3 regions of the Rahnella sp. Larv3_ips genome follow, and region 3 is predicted to be linked to each of the others. Evidence: predicted binding sites of a transcription regulator. Region 3 holds the regulator's gene; each other region holds the start of a gene.
What was found. Region 3 encodes CRP, which controls carbon source genes, mostly activating them, when cyclic AMP is high. Its sites were predicted from a motif close to ATGTGANNNNNNTCACAT; they were not measured.
Positions count from the first base shown of each region.

Region 1 (5,046 bases), on a different contig from region 3:
TGGCCGGTATTTCCTGTCGGCAGCCGCACACTGGCTGTTGCCGCGTGAAAATGAGCGGCCTTATCCGCAGATTATTCCGCGGGCGACACGGCCTCAGCGCGTGGTGGTGCCGGAGAATGAGCCAGAAAACGTGACGCCGCTGGCGGCGGCCGTCAGCACGGTCGAACAAATCGTGCTTGATCCCGCTGTGCTCACCGATATGGTGGCCGATGGTGGCGTCGTGCGTCCGGCGGCTTTTCAGGACAGTACGCCGGCAGAAATCCGCCCGCAAAGCGTCCCGTCTGAGATGCGGTCAGCGGACATTTATCCTGCCAGTGAAGGCGACAAGCTGTGAGTGTTCACTTCGTTGATACGCACTGCCATTTCGATTTCCCGCCGTTCAGCGGTGCTGAGGCTGAAAGCCTGCATCTGGCACAACAGAGTGGCGTGCGGGACATCATCGTGCCCGCCGTTACCGCCGATCGTTTCCACGGTATTCTCTCGCTGGCAAAAAAATTCCCTCAGCTTTATGCCGCGCTCGGTCTGCATCCTCTGTATATCGCGCAGCATACAGACGACGATCTGGCGTTGCTGGATACCCTGCTCAGCCAGCGCGATCCGCGCGTGGTGGCCGTCGGGGAAATCGGGCTGGATCTGTTTATGGAAACGCCGATGTTTGAGCAACAACAGCGTTTGCTGAAGGCGCAGTTCGCCCTGGCAAAGCGTGAGTCGCTGCCGGTGATCCTGCATTCACGGCGCAGTCACGATCAGCTGGCGGCCATGTTGCGGCAGGCAAAACTTCCGGCGACCGGTGTGGTACATGGTTTTGCAGGCAGCCTTTCTCAGGCGCAGGCGTTTATCAGACTGGGTTTCGCCATTGGCGTTGGCGGTACCATCAGCTATGCGCGTGCGCAGAAAACCCGTCAGGTGATGGCGCAGTTACCACTTTCCTCATTGTTGCTGGAAACGGATGCGCCGGATATGCCGTTGCAGGGTTTTCAGGGCCAGCCAAATCGCCCGGAACGCGCCGCCGCAGTGTTTGATGTGCTGTGTGAGTTACGCCCGGAACGCCCCGAAGATATCGCCGCCGCGCTGCTTGCGAATACCCGCCGGGTGTTTAATCTTCCTTCTGACTGATGTTCACGTTCATCGTTTTGTGATTTAAATAACATTAATTTCTCGTCAAATTCCCTATTAACATGCCGATCGTGATGTTTTGTAAGTTTTGTTTCCTCTTTAAATGTTATTATTATAACATCACCGGCAAGATTACCGGTCGGTGATCCCCGCGTGTCTGCCCGAACTCCGTTTGTCATGAATCGGGTATACACTCTTATATGGGCCGAATACTGAGCATAACGCCGGGTAAATGTGATTCAGATCTCATTTCACCAAGCAACGTTGCAAACGGTTTTCATTTTGTGTGAAATACTGCACACAGGAACCTGATGTGACGTGTTCAAATAGTCACAACGAATTGGCGTCTGCCAATCCAAGCGCGGTGAGAAGGATCTCAGTTGCCACGTAAGCCAGATACAGCGCTTACGCACGCTATCTTCAAGGAACCAAGTCCGCTCGCCAACCGTGCAGAATTCTTCTGCGGCGTTACCCGCCGAAAGGAATTCATGACTGTATGCTCAGTTCTGGCTGGTCGCTGGAATTGAAAATTGTTGGAGAGTTATATGACCGATTTAACCGCCGCAGCACAACGTGCGCTGAACCTGATGGATTTAACCACCCTGAACGAAGACGACACCGATGCAAAAGTGATCGCGCTTTGTCATCAGGCAAAAAGCCCGGCAGGTAACACCGCTGCTGTGTGCATTTACCCTCGTTTTATCCCGATTGCCCGTAAAACCCTGCGCGAGCAAGGTACGCCGGACATCCGTATCGCAACCGTGACCAACTTCCCGCACGGAAACGACGATCTTGAGATTGCGCTGGCCGAAACCCGTGCCGCTATCGCTTACGGCGCAGATGAAGTTGACGTGGTCTTCCCGTACCGCGCGCTGATGGCTGGTAATGAGCAGGTTGGTTTTGAAATGGTGAAACAGTGCAAAGAAGCCTGTGCCGCTGCCAATGTCCTGCTGAAAGTGATCATCGAAACCGGTGAACTGAAACAAGACGCGCTGATCCGTAAAGCGTCTGAAATCGCTATCAAAGCGGGTGCTGATTTCATCAAAACCTCTACCGGTAAAGTGCCGGAAAACGCCACGCTGCACAGCGCAGAGCTGATGATGACTGTGATCGCTGAAATGGGCGTCGGCAAAGACGTCGGTTTCAAACCTGCCGGTGGCGTTAAAACCGCTGAAGATGCCGCGCAGTATCTGGCGCTGGTCGATCGCCTGCTGGGCCGCGAATGGGCTGACTCACGTCATTTCCGTTTCGGTGCATCCAGCCTGCTGGCAAGCCTGCTGACCACTCTGGGTCACGCCGGTCAGAAAGCCACCAGCAGCTATTGATCACCGGGGCACCGCCCAGGCGGTGCGCATCTGTCGGGGCGTTGCCATGCAGCGCCCGCACAATCAGCGTCCAGATTCTGGCGTTCAGCTCAGGCAGGGGGATACCTTGTTTCTCGCACAAGAAATTATTCGTAAAAAACGTGATGGCCATCCTTTAAGTGACGAAGAAATTCGTTTCTTTGTGAACGGTATTCGCGACAGTCAGGTTTCAGAAGGTCAGATCGCCGCACTGGCAATGACTATTTATTTCAACGACATGACCATGAATGAGCGCGTGTCGCTGACCATGGCGATGCGTGATTCCGGTACCGTACTTAACTGGAAAAGCCTGAACCTGAACGGCCCGATCGTGGATAAACATTCCACCGGTGGCGTGGGTGACGTGACTTCCCTGATGCTCGGCCCGATGGTGGCGGCGTGCGGAGGTTATGTTCCGATGATTTCAGGCCGTGGCCTCGGTCATACCGGCGGCACGCTCGATAAACTCGAAGCCATTCCGGGTTTTGATATTTTCCCGGACGACAGCCGTTTTCGCAGCATTATTCAGGACGTTGGCGTAGCGATCATCGGCCAGACCAGCTCGCTGGCACCGGCGGATAAACGCTTCTATGCCACCCGTGATATCACCGCGACCGTTGATTCCATACCGCTTATCACCGCGTCAATCCTCGCCAAAAAACTGGCTGAAGGTCTGGACGCGCTGGTCATGGATGTCAAAGTGGGTTCCGGCGCATTTATGCCGACCTATCAGCTGTCCGAAGACTTGGCTCAGTCGATTGCCGATGTGGCGAACGGCGCAGGCTGCAAAACCACCGCGTTGCTGACGGACATGAACCAGGTGCTGGCCTCCAGCGCCGGTAACGCCGTTGAAGTGCGCGAAGCCGTGCGCTTCCTGACCGGTGAATACCGCAATCCGCGTCTGCTTGAAGTGACTATGGCGCTGTGCGTGGAAATGTTGCTGTCCGGCGGTCTGGCAAAAGATGACGCCGATGCCCGCAGCAAACTGCAGGCCGTGCTGGATAACGGCAAAGCGGCAGAGATTTTTGGTCGCATGATTGCGGCGCAAAAAGGACCGGCTGACTTTATTGAAAATTACGATCGCTATCTGCCGCAGGCAACGCTGAGCAAACCGGTTTACGCCGAGGGCAACGGGATTGTCAGCGCGATGGATACCCGTGCGCTGGGCATGGCCGTGGTGTCACTGGGTGGCGGTCGTCGCCGTGCCAGCGACCCTATCGATTACAGCGTAGGCCTGACGAATATGGCGCAGCTCGGCCAGCAGGTGGATACCCGCCAGCCACTGGCGATGATCCACGCCAACAGCGAAGCTGCCTGGCAGCAGGCTGCCGCAGAAGTGCGTGCCGCCATTGTTCTGAGCGACAGCGCGCCGGAAATTACGCCGGTGGTGTATCGCCGGATCGGCGGCAACGCTTGATTTCAGGCCACATCGCCCCCATTTAAGACTGATCAGGTACGCGGCAGTTCCGCGTGACCCAATGCGTAACCATTCGCAGGAGAGCAAAATGAAACGTACATTTATCATGGTGTTAGACTCATTCGGTATCGGTGCCAGTGAAGATGCCGAACGCTTTGGCGATACAGGCTCTGACACGCTGGGCCATATCGCGGCTGCCTGTGCGCGTGGTGAAGCGGACAAGGGTCGCAAAGGGCCGCTGCATCTGCCAAACCTGACCCGTCTGGGGCTGGCGAAAGCGGCTGAAGAATCTACCGGTAAAATTCCTGACGGCATGGACGGTGATTCCGAAATCACCGGTGCGTATGCCTACGCCAGCGAACTGTCTTCCGGTAAAGACACCCCGTCAGGCCACTGGGAAATCGCCGGTGTGCCTGTGTTGTTTGAATGGGGCTATTTCAGCGACACCACCAACAGCTTCCCGCAGGAACTGCTGGATAAACTGGTTGAGCGTGGCAATCTGCCGGGCTATCTCGGTAACTGCCACTCCTCCGGTACCGTTGTGCTGGATGATTTAGGTGAAGAGCACATGAAAACCGGCAAGCCGATTTTCTATACCTCCGCTGACTCCGTATTCCAGATCGCCTGCCACGAAGAAACCTTCGGGCTGGATCGTCTGTACGAACTGTGCGAAATCGCCCGTGAAGAGCTGACGGAAGGCGGCTACAACATTGGCCGCGTGATCGCCCGTCCGTTCATTGGCGATAAAGCCGGTAACTTCGAACGTACCGGTAACCGTCACGATCTGGCGGTTGAGCCACCGGCACCGACCATTCTGAAAAAACTGGTTGATGAGAAAGACGGCCATGTGGTGTCTGTCGGTAAAATCGCCGATATCTATGCGCAGGTCGGTATCACCAAAAAAGTGAAAGCCACCGGTCTGGACGCTCTGTTTGACGCCACCATCAATGAGATGAAAGAAGCGGGCGACAAAACCATCGTCTTCACTAACTTCGTGGATTTCGACTCCTCTTACGGCCACCGCCGTGATGTGCCGGGCTACGCCGCCGCACTGGAACTGTTCGACCGCCGTATGCCGGAACTGCTTGAGCTGGTGAAAGAAGATGACATCATTATCTTCACCGCTGACCACGGTTGTGACCCAACCTGGCGCGGTACGGATCATACCCG
Region 1 covers NZ_MJIB01000003.1:198,335-203,380, reverse strand. Annotated here, with positions in the region: gene ED901_RS00910 (patatin family protein) at 1-334, shown strand, start outside; gene ED901_RS00905 (TatD family hydrolase) at 331-1,116, shown strand; gene deoC (deoxyribose-phosphate aldolase) at 1,662-2,441, shown strand; gene deoA (thymidine phosphorylase) at 2,488-3,876, shown strand; gene deoB (phosphopentomutase) at 3,965-5,046, shown strand, end outside.
Region 1: the regulator CRP is predicted to act here: its motif matches at 1,401-1,418, upstream of deoC (deoxyribose-phosphate aldolase).

Region 2 (5,046 bases), on a different contig from region 3:
TCACAGCGTCAGGGGCAGACGGGTCTTTGCCCTGGTAACCGGTAACCATTTCATGCGCGAGGCGTGAAGTGAGATAGGTGTCTTCACCGAAACCTTCGGAAACACGGCCCCAGCGTGGATCGCGGGTCACGTCTACCATCGGCGAGAACGTCATGTTCAGGCCATCGGCTGCGGTTTCTTTTGCAGAAATGCGTGCGCTGGTGGCCACGGCCTGCATGTCCCAGCTGGCTGCCAGACCGAGGCTGATCGGGAAAATAGTGCGCTGGCCGTGTACCACGTCATACGCATAGAAAGGAGGAATTTTCAGGCGGCTGTTTTTCACCTCATCCTGAAGGCGGCGAATATCGGGTTTGGTCACGGTATTAAATACGCCACCGACTTTGCCGTCGCGAATATCGGCCATGATCGCTTCTTTCGGATAATCAGTCCCGACGGTCACCAGATTCAACTGACCAATTTTTTCATCAAGAGTCATTTTTTTCATCAGATCAGCAATGAACGCGTTGCGCTCTTTTACCTGATTCTGAGGTATACCCGCCGTTTCTACTGCCAGAGCAGAAGCAGAACTTACCAGTAGCACAAACGCGCCGAGCATGTGATGCGTATTCATCGGAATTCCTTCAGCCATAAGCAGGGATGCCAAAACAGAGAAAATTCAGCAGCCTGAAGCAAACAAATCAATGATCATTCTAAGAAAAGTATAGTGTGAGAATCTAATACGACCCTTCAACTATTAGCAATCAATAGTTTTATCGTGCGGCACATTATCTTTTACCTGTGGAGACAGATCGCAATTTACAGGTAATCGGGCAGATGGCTACTAAAAGACGCTCGATATACCCCGCAATTTCAGACAATTAGGATTAGATGACAAATCGGTTCAGTAATGAGCGATGAAATAGCGCGGGAAGGGAGATTTTTGCACAACGCGCCGGGCAGAGCGTGAAGCTCAGCCCGGAAAAAGCCGATCAATCTGTCAGGCAGGAATCAATAATAAAACGGCATTAATAATAGAAGGGCATATCGGTGGGGGTTTTACTCATCACATCGAAGAAAACGTCTTTGGTCATTGACCAGAATTGCGTAATGGCAGCGGCGTTGTAAGTCATGCCCATCAGGCTCATGACAAAGAAACAGGTCACCGTCAGGCCAAGACCGCTACAGACGAAAGCCATGGTGTTGCGGCTCGACTGGCGGCACAGAATATTGAGCTGGCTGGTGCAGAACATCAAAAAAGCGCTCAGCAATTCCCAGCGCATCATGACTATTCCGGCAGTTAACGTTCCCATTGATAAAATCCTTACTCACTACAGCCGGTTGCACGATGCCAAAATCAGCCGCAAAGGCTGTTTAAACAGGGTGAGCAATGGGCTTACTGAAGAAATGAAGAAACACAATAATGTGATGCATGTCACATTATATCATCAGATTTTCGTCATGAGCAGGGGCGATGAGCAAAAATTGCTCGCTAATGCATTTTATGTATAACGCACAGCTGATTCATGGCCGTGCGTTATTAAAGGCGGGAATGAAGTAAAGGAATTACGCGCCGTAGCCCATCACCTGCAAGAGATGCTGAGCCTGCTGCACAGCTTCCTGGCGGTGTGCGACGCCGAGTTTTTGATACAGGTTACGGATATGCGTTTTGATGGTGGTGGACGCCACATCCAGCTCACCGGCGATCTGATCATTGCTGTAACCGGAGTAGATCAGCCCCAGTACCTGCCACTCGCGCTGGGTCAGCGGGCTGGTGCGAATGAGTTCCGGCACCTGCGGGTGGGTCAGCAGCTTATTAACGAAGCCTTCGTCGAAATGCGCAAACTTGTGGCGGTGATGCTGGTTAATCTCGCGCAGGATTTGCTGGGCGCGGCGCTGTTCCAGCTCGGGCAGCAAATTAAGCTGAATCAGCTGACGAAGTTGCTGCGCCATCATTTCGCCTTCGATGACGAAGTGGCTGACAAAGCCGGTGCGGTTCGCCAGCCCGAGCGCTTCGATCAGGACTTTCTGCGCGTCGCTTTTGCGCCCGGTATGCCAGTACAGCAGATTACTCAGCAGCAGATTGCGGTTCAGATCGCTGGTCAGACGCAGCTGGCGGGCGTTCTGATTCAGTTCATCCAAAACCACTTCGGCTTCATCAAACTTCTCCAGCAAAATCTGCACGCGGGCAATATTGCGCCACTGCCCCTGCTGGAAATGGTTGTCCGCCATGTCCGGTTTTCTGGCCTGTTGCAGCCATTGTCGCGCGGCGGCTTTATCGCCGATCATCTGCCAGTAAATCACCCGTGGCTTGTCGGTGTTGGTCAGCCAGTCAATATGGTACTGACCGGTTTTAAGCAGGGCTTCGCAGCGCTGTAAATGGTGGTGCGCGTTGTCGAGCTGGCCGCGCGCCAGCGAGCATTTCGCCAGCATCGCCAGACATTGCAACTGCTGCTGCGGCTGGAAATTGGTCAGCACGTTGAGCCCTTCACGGGCGGCCTCTTCGGCATCGTCAAGCCGCGACCACGACCACAATAACTGTGACCGCAGACGCAGCAGGAATTCATGCATCGGTAACTGTTCGAGATGTTGCTCGCGCACCAGTTCAAACGCGCGATCCTGCATTTCATAGGCCGCCTGCAAATAGCCCTGAGCAATCAGGATTTCACTCTGTTGCAGCAGCGCCCATAACGCGTAGTGATAAGCTTCGTACCGGCGGGCGATCTGTTCAGTTTGCTGCATCAGCGGCAGCGCGCGGGTGAGATCGCCTTTGCAGTGCTGAATCTCACCGGTGACTGAGGTGGCGACGATGCGGCTGTAATAGCTTTCATACGGCAGGAAACGCAGGGCATCGGCGGCCAGTTTTTCCGCCTCATCCTGACGGCCATCGTTGATCGCCACCTGCGCGCGCAGGGCGTCGAACTCGGCGGTCATGTCCTGTTCCATCACAATGCTGCGCTGTTGCATTTCACTTTCCGCGCGCACCAGCAGGGTTTCCACTTCGGCATAACGATGCTGACTTTGTGCCAGCCAGGCCTGCAACAGGACCAGCTTGGGATTTTGGATCAGGCGCTCATACGGCAGCGCGTTAAGACACTCTTCCAGCAAGGCCAGTTCGCTTTGATTGAACAACGCCCAGGCGTGTTGCAGCAGAATATCCCGCAGCATATCGGTGTCTTCGGCTCCCAGCGCGTGATGAATAGCTTCGGCGGGGAAGCCTTGCGCCAGCCAGCCTTCGGCAGCCGCACGATGAATGGCGGGCAGTTCAGCCGCCAGTTCCCACTGGCAGCGCTGACGCAGGAAGGTGGCAAACAAAGGGTGGAAGTTAAACCATTCGCCCGTGTCATCCATGCGATGGATGAATAATCCCTGGCGCTCTAATTCTTCCAGGCGCTGCTGGCCATTGTCTCCGCCGGTCAGACGCACAATCAGCGCGTCATTCATTGAGCGCAGCAGCGAGCAGCGCAGCAGGAAATCACGCGTCGGCGCATCCACGCGATCCAGCACTTCATCCACCAGATACTCGGATAAATGGCTGGCATTCAGCCCGGCAAGTTTACGGGCGGATTGCTGAGTTGACTGTTGGGCCGGCGTGGTGGACTGGCGCGCTGAGAGCGCAATCAGTTGCAGCGCGGTGGCCCAGCCCGCGACGTCATCACACAGACGGCTGCTGTCAGCCTGATCGATCGGATCCCTGAGGCGGCAGTCGAAGAATTGTTGTGTTTCGGGGTGGGTAAAGGCCAGATGGGAAGCGTTCAGCTCGAGCAACTGGTCGCGCACGCGCAGGTTCGCGATGCCCAGCGGTGGCAGGGTACGCGAGAGCACCACCAGCGACATATTCTCCGGCTGATGGCGCAGGAAAAAGCGCATGCCCTCATGAATGGCATCGTTCGAAATCAGATGGTAGTCGTCGATCACCAGCAACAGCGGGCGGTGCCAGTCGGAAAGCTCCACGAACAGTTGCCCGAACAACGCGGACAAACTGGCGTACTGATGCTTCTGGCTCAAGGCTTCGCTCTTCACGCAATGACCGCCGCAGGCCTGCTGAACGGCGGCGATCAGGTAGCTGGCAAAACGCTCCGGCTGATTGTCGCTTTCATCCAGAGAATACCAGCCCAGATCGCTTTTACCCGCCGCCCAGTGTGCCACCAGCGTCGTTTTCCCATAGCCCGCCGGGCTGGCGACCAGGGTCAGACGATAATTAGGCGCAGTCGAGAGTTTCGTCAGCAGACGATCGCGAACCACAGTATTTTGCTGCCGCACCGGGCGGCTCAGTTTTGACGGGATCAGCATTTTTTTCGATTCTTTTGACGATAATCTGGGGGGCGGCTTAATTATTTCACAGCGTGTAATTAATCACTTTTCCTAAAGTCCTCCTTTGAAACATTGATTGCAAGAATGTTACGTCTTTACATGCCGTTAAGTTGCTCTGCATCACACTTCTTAATACAAATTTTCCGCCGTTCGCCCTGACCCCCTGTCTCCTCCGGCTACGCCCCGTTTCTCCTCCCCGCCTAATCTGTGACGGGATGATGCCGCTCACCGACACAAGCGTCAGCATAGTGATAATCAACATCAGACTTCCCTACAAATTCCCGGATAAAGAGGCATGTGATGCAGGTGACTTTGGATAAAACGCAGTTTTTAGCCGCGCTGAAACGCCAGTGGCAGGGGTTCGGTTTACAACAGGCGCAGGACATGACGCCGCATCAGTGGTGGCAGGCCACCAGTGCCGCGTTATCCGAACAACTCAGTGCGCAGCCGGTGCCCGCAGCGACAAAGCAGCCGCAGCGGCACGTGAACTATATTTCGATGGAATTCCTGATCGGGCGCCTGACCGCGAATAACCTGATCAACCTCGGCTGGTACGACACCGTACAGCAGGCGCTGAAAGAGCAGGGCGTTGAGCTGGCCGATGTGCTGGAGCAGGAAACCGATCCGGCGCTGGGCAATGGCGGATTAGGCCGTCTGGCGGCCTGTTTCCTCGATTCAATGGCGACCGTCGGGCAACCGGCGACCGGCTACGGCCTGAATTATCAGTACGGGTTATTCCGCCAGTCGTTCAGCGAA
Region 2 covers NZ_MJIB01000008.1:109,562-114,607, reverse strand. Annotated here, with positions in the region: gene bglX (beta-glucosidase BglX) at 1-610, opposite strand, end outside; gene ED901_RS13785 (YjcB family protein) at 1,005-1,289, opposite strand; gene malT (HTH-type transcriptional regulator MalT) at 1,543-4,269, opposite strand; gene malP (maltodextrin phosphorylase) at 4,591-5,046, shown strand, end outside.
Region 2: the regulator CRP is predicted to act here: its motif matches at 1,400-1,417, upstream of ED901_RS13785 (YjcB family protein).

Region 3 (5,046 bases):
CTTCCCGGTTTCAGCGATGCTGGCAACCGAAGACGTGGCCTCCGTGATGGAGCCGGGCAAACACGGCACCACTTACGGCGGTAACCCGCTGGCCTGTGCCGTGGCTGAAGCGGCACTCGATATCATCAACACCCCGGAAGTGCTGGCGGGTATCGACGAGCGTCGCGAGAAATTCATCAGCGCGCTGGAGGCAATCAACCAGAAATACCACATCTTCAAAGAATTCCGTGGTCAGGGATTACTGATTGGAGCGGAGCTGTCGGATGCCTTCAAAAACCGCGCGGGCGAGTTCCACGCCGCCGCCGCCGAATTCGGCCTCATGATGCTGGTCGCCGGACCGAATGTAATGCGGTTTGCGCCATCGCTGGTTATCGACTTCGCGGATATTGAAGAAGGGATGCAGCGGTTTGAGAAAGCGGTGGGGAAAGTTTGCGGTGGGTGAGCCCTGCTACATCGCTGGTTAACACCGAAATGTACTCAGTCGGTTTTAACCAGCGGCGAGTGGGCGCCTTCGCACCCGAGAAACCGAAATAGCGCCGGTCAGTTTTAAAAGACAGGCTGGCTGCAAGCCAGTAAAAACGGGAGTTTGAAAGGGCATTCCCCTTCACGCCTTGCGCGTCAGCCAGATCCCATGATGCGGCCTCTGCTTCCACGCCAGTGACGAAATCGTATGCATCACGCTGAGATGGGAAATTACGCGTCGCAGGTGGCGTTCCATCTCGGTCAGCGGCATATCCGGGTGCAGTTCAGGCGCATTGAACAGATTGTTCTCGCTGCCCGGCCCGTCGTAGAGCAAGCGTTGCTGACAGCTTTGCAGCGCGATTTCGCAGGTCTGTAAATACTCCGTCGCCAGTTTTTCCGGCAGCATGTAATGCTCGCGGGCGAGAATGGTCATCGCGTTAATATGCTCGACCACAAACTGGCTGTGCGTTACCCACAAACGCATATCCGTCAAATAATGCGAGTTAAACCCCGGTTCCTGCATCGCCTGATTCAGCGAGGTAAACAGCTTGTTGTGGGCCTGATTGACCTGCATTCGGGCGTACGCCAGTTTGGCGGTATCCGGATTATCCTGCAGTAACAACCGGATCGCTTCCTGATCGGCTTCCAGCGCCTGATGGGCATTTTGTCGCAGCAATCCGCTCTGCCATTGAGGCCACAGCCAGATCGTACCGCCGAAGGCGAGGGCGCAGCCGATCAGGGTATCGATAAGCCGGGGCACCAGAAAATGCACGCCATTCATCGCCAGAAGCTGGAGCGTATACACCGCCGTCACCGTCATACCGACCATCGCCAGCCCGTAGTTTTTCCGCAACACCGTGTACGATATCAGCGTAATCACCAGCATACACAGCAGCGTGACGCCCTCAGGCAGCTCCAGTTTCAGCAGGGCAGCGGCGATCAGCAATCCCGCCAGCGTGCCGAGCGCACGGTGCTGAATGCGCACGCGGGTGGCGTTATAACCGTTCTGACTGACCAGCATGATGGTCAGCAAAATCCAGTAAGGTTTCGGCAGATTGAAGAACAACCCGAGGCTGCTGCCTAACGCCAGAATAATGCCGAGACGTGCGGCATTGCGCAGGGCAATGGATTTAAAGGACAAATAGCTTTTCAGTGCCGGCCAGAAAGGCAGGCGCGGCTGAGTATTCATCAGATCGCGCCGGTACAGTGGCCTCTGGGTACGCAGCAGACGTGCGATGCGGCTGAAATGGTAATAACAGAACTGGCCGACCGGATTATCCGGATTGCGTGCGGCAATTTTCTCCAGCGCCGCCAGTTCGTTCGCCATGGTAAAACGCCCGGAAAGACGGTGGTAAAGAATATCGTCAGCAATCACCCGCAGACGGGCTGAAATCACCTGAGCATTACGGCGGATCACCGCTTCCGCATGGCTCTCTTCCACCAGCTTTTGCACTTCTTCCGGCTGATGCAGGCTGACGGTAATGTGCTCCTGCAAATCCAGCGCCACCTGAAAACGCTGAAACAGCCGCTTGTAGTGATGATGATGTCCGTGCTGCGGCAGCATGTGCAGCTGCTGATAAAGCAGGGCGATAAGATCGATGACCTGTTGCTGGCGCTTGAGCAGCGGCGGCAACGCGGTTTCAGGGTCGGTATGCTGCGTCAGCAGGCTGTATTTGGCTTCGAAATAATCCGCCAGTTGCAAATACAGCTGACTGAGGGTTTCGCGCATCGGTTGTTCTTTTGATATGCGAAACCACGCCCAGTTAAACAGGCCGTACCAGGCGGTGCCTGCGGCAAACAGCGCGGGTGCCTGCCACATCGGCCTGACGCCCACCATGCTGAGGGTAAAGATGGTCGCTACCAATGCACCGGGCAACAGACGCGCATGGAGCGGGCTGATTTCGCCGGTGACGCCAAGTAATAATGCCAGCGACAGCATGATCAGCGGCAGCGGGAGGTGCCACCCGGTCAGCATCACTTGCAGCAGAATGCTGCCCAGCGCAAACAGAGCACCACCAATAATGAGACGTTTAAAAAAGCGTTTGTGGGGAGTATCAAGACCGGCGACGTTACAGCAGGCAGGGCAGAGGGAAAACAACAGGCCCATTTGCAGATTCCCAAACAGCCAGCAGATGCCGACCGGCAGACATAACACCAGCGTCTGACGCAGTGCATAGTTCACTTCGGGATGATAAAACAGCCTTCGCCATAGCGTCATGGATGAAGCTTAGCCCATAAAAAAGGCGCGACAGTAAGCTGTCGCGCCTTTTTTTGAGGGATTAACGTGTGCCGTAAACGACAATCGTTTTACCGTGTGCGGAGATCAGGCTCTGATCTTCCAGCATCTTGAGAATGCGGCCGACGGTTTCACGGGAGCAACCGACGATCTGACCGATTTCCTGGCGGGTAATTTTAATCTGCATCCCGTCCGGGTGGGTCATGGCATCTGGCTGTTTGGCCAGATTCAATAAGGTCTGAGCGATACGGCCCGTTACGTCGAGGAAAGCAAGGTTACCGACTTTCTCTGACGTCATTTGCAGACGGTTTGCCATCTGCGCGGAGAGGCGCATCAAAATGTCCGGGTTAACCTGAATCAGCTGGCGGAATTTTTTATAAGAAATTTCAGCCACTTCGCAGGCAGTTTTAGCACGTACCCAGGCACTGCGTTCCTGACCTTCTTCGAAGAGTCCCAGCTCGCCGATGAAGTCACCTTGGTTAAGGTAGGAAAGTATCATCTCTTTGCCTTCTTCATCTTTAATCAGGACGGCAACCGACCCTTTCACGATGTAGTACAGCGTTTCGGCTTTTTCACCCTGGTGAATCAGCGTACTTTTAGAAGGATACTTATGTATATGACAGTGAGACAGGAACCATTCAAGTGTCGGGTCTGTTTGTGGCTTGCCGAGAACCATTTGCTATTATCCTCTGTTATTATCGCTGCCCAAAATCACAGGGCTCAGAGTTCCCTGTACGGCGTCTGAATATTAATGCGCCCTATCAGCATGTAACTCACCAGAAATGCTGCAAGCGGATGTCGGAGTGAAACAGCCTGTTAATTGCTGTTATCACCTTGGGTTCTGTTCTTAAACCGCGAAAACCGTCACCGCAATTTACTGGAAAGTATGTTTCGGCTTTGTTTGTAACACAGGTTTGCAATGCTGTCTTGTGTTGTCTCGCTTCAGCATGATGGCGATCGGGTTACGTTGCCAGTTTTTAGGTGAAAGGGTACTCTGGGGTGAAAATTTGATGAATAAGAACGCCAGGAGATAAGCAAATGCACGCACGCGTAAAATGGGTGGAAGGTCTGACGTTTTTAGGTGAATCCGCGTCGGGTCATCAGGTTTTAATGGACGGGAATGCCGGTGATAAAGCACCGAGCCCGATGGAAATGTTGCTGATGTCCGCGGGTGGCTGTAGCGCGATCGACGTGGTGTCGATTTTGCAAAAAGGCCGCAGCGATGTCCGTGACTGTGAAGTGAAACTGACGTCAGAACGTCGCGAAGAAGCACCGCGTTTGTTCACACACATCAATCTGCACTTCATCGTCACCGGTAAAGACCTGACCGACAAGGTTGTGGAGCGCGCCGTCAGCCTGTCAGCTGAGAAATATTGTTCCGTTTCTCTGATGCTGGGCAAAGCCGCCTCGATCACCCACAGTTTTGAAGTGGTTAACGTCGAATAAGTCACGACCAGTCATACGTCTGGCACTGATGACGCAGTAAATCCAAAAATCGCCGCGCGGCAAAAATCCAGCCTGCCTTCGCGCTGTAGCGCGGCGAAATCCTCTGGACTGGCCAGAATTGATGGTAACGCCATTAAAACCCCGCCAATGATAAAAGACTTAAAAACCCTCGATCGGCGTTATCTGGTGGCGAAAGCCACGTTAACAAGTAGGTGTATTGTGCGAGCTGGAGACACGCAAAAACGGCTAAGGGGATCCAGAGACTAAGGAGAATTAACACGGGAAATCAATGGGGGGTAGAACGTGAGGAAAGCCCGTTCAGCCGACCGGGCTTTGTATTTCAGGGAGTAACATTACTTAACCTTGCGGGCGTTATCTGCTTTCCATTCTTCGTATGTCGCTTCAAGGATCCACAGACAGGTTGCTCCTTTGTCTGTTTCCAGCAGGGCCAGCCTGGTTCGCTGATAAAAGGTCTCTATCTCAGCCGATTGTTTGTTAATAGGTCCCATGCAAACAAGGTCTGTCCCAACGAGATGAGGCCAATCCTGAGAATCCAGCACGACCAGAGCCTTCAGCGCGCCTTCAGTGTTACTCGATAGTGCAGACGATAACGCGTCTTCGAGCGCTTGCGACTGCTGCACGTTCGCAACTTTGGCGAGTTCGGGGGCTTTATCGAGCCAGGGTTGTTCTCCGGCAGCAATTCCCGCCACAGCGTCGGGCCAGTTGATGGTGGCAGCCATTGGGCTAGCCGCCATAACTGACAGCAAAATCAGCAGGATTAACCGCCTCATCTGACGACCTCCAGCGTCCCGCCTACGCTAATTATCCGCCAGCGTGTCGCAGGGGACATTATGATGCAACCTTCCGAGGCGTATCCCGCTGGCTTGTTCACGCGTTCGCCA
Region 3 covers NZ_MJIB01000021.1:666,012-671,057, forward strand. Annotated here, with positions in the region: gene ED901_RS22540 (aspartate aminotransferase family protein) at 1-442, shown strand, start outside; gene ED901_RS22545 (YccS/YhfK family putative transporter) at 605-2,680, opposite strand; gene crp (cAMP-activated global transcriptional regulator CRP) at 2,742-3,374, opposite strand; gene ED901_RS22555 (OsmC family protein) at 3,737-4,144, shown strand; gene ED901_RS22560 (hypothetical protein) at 4,498-4,884, opposite strand; gene ED901_RS22565 (tlde1 domain-containing protein) at 4,932-5,046, opposite strand, start outside.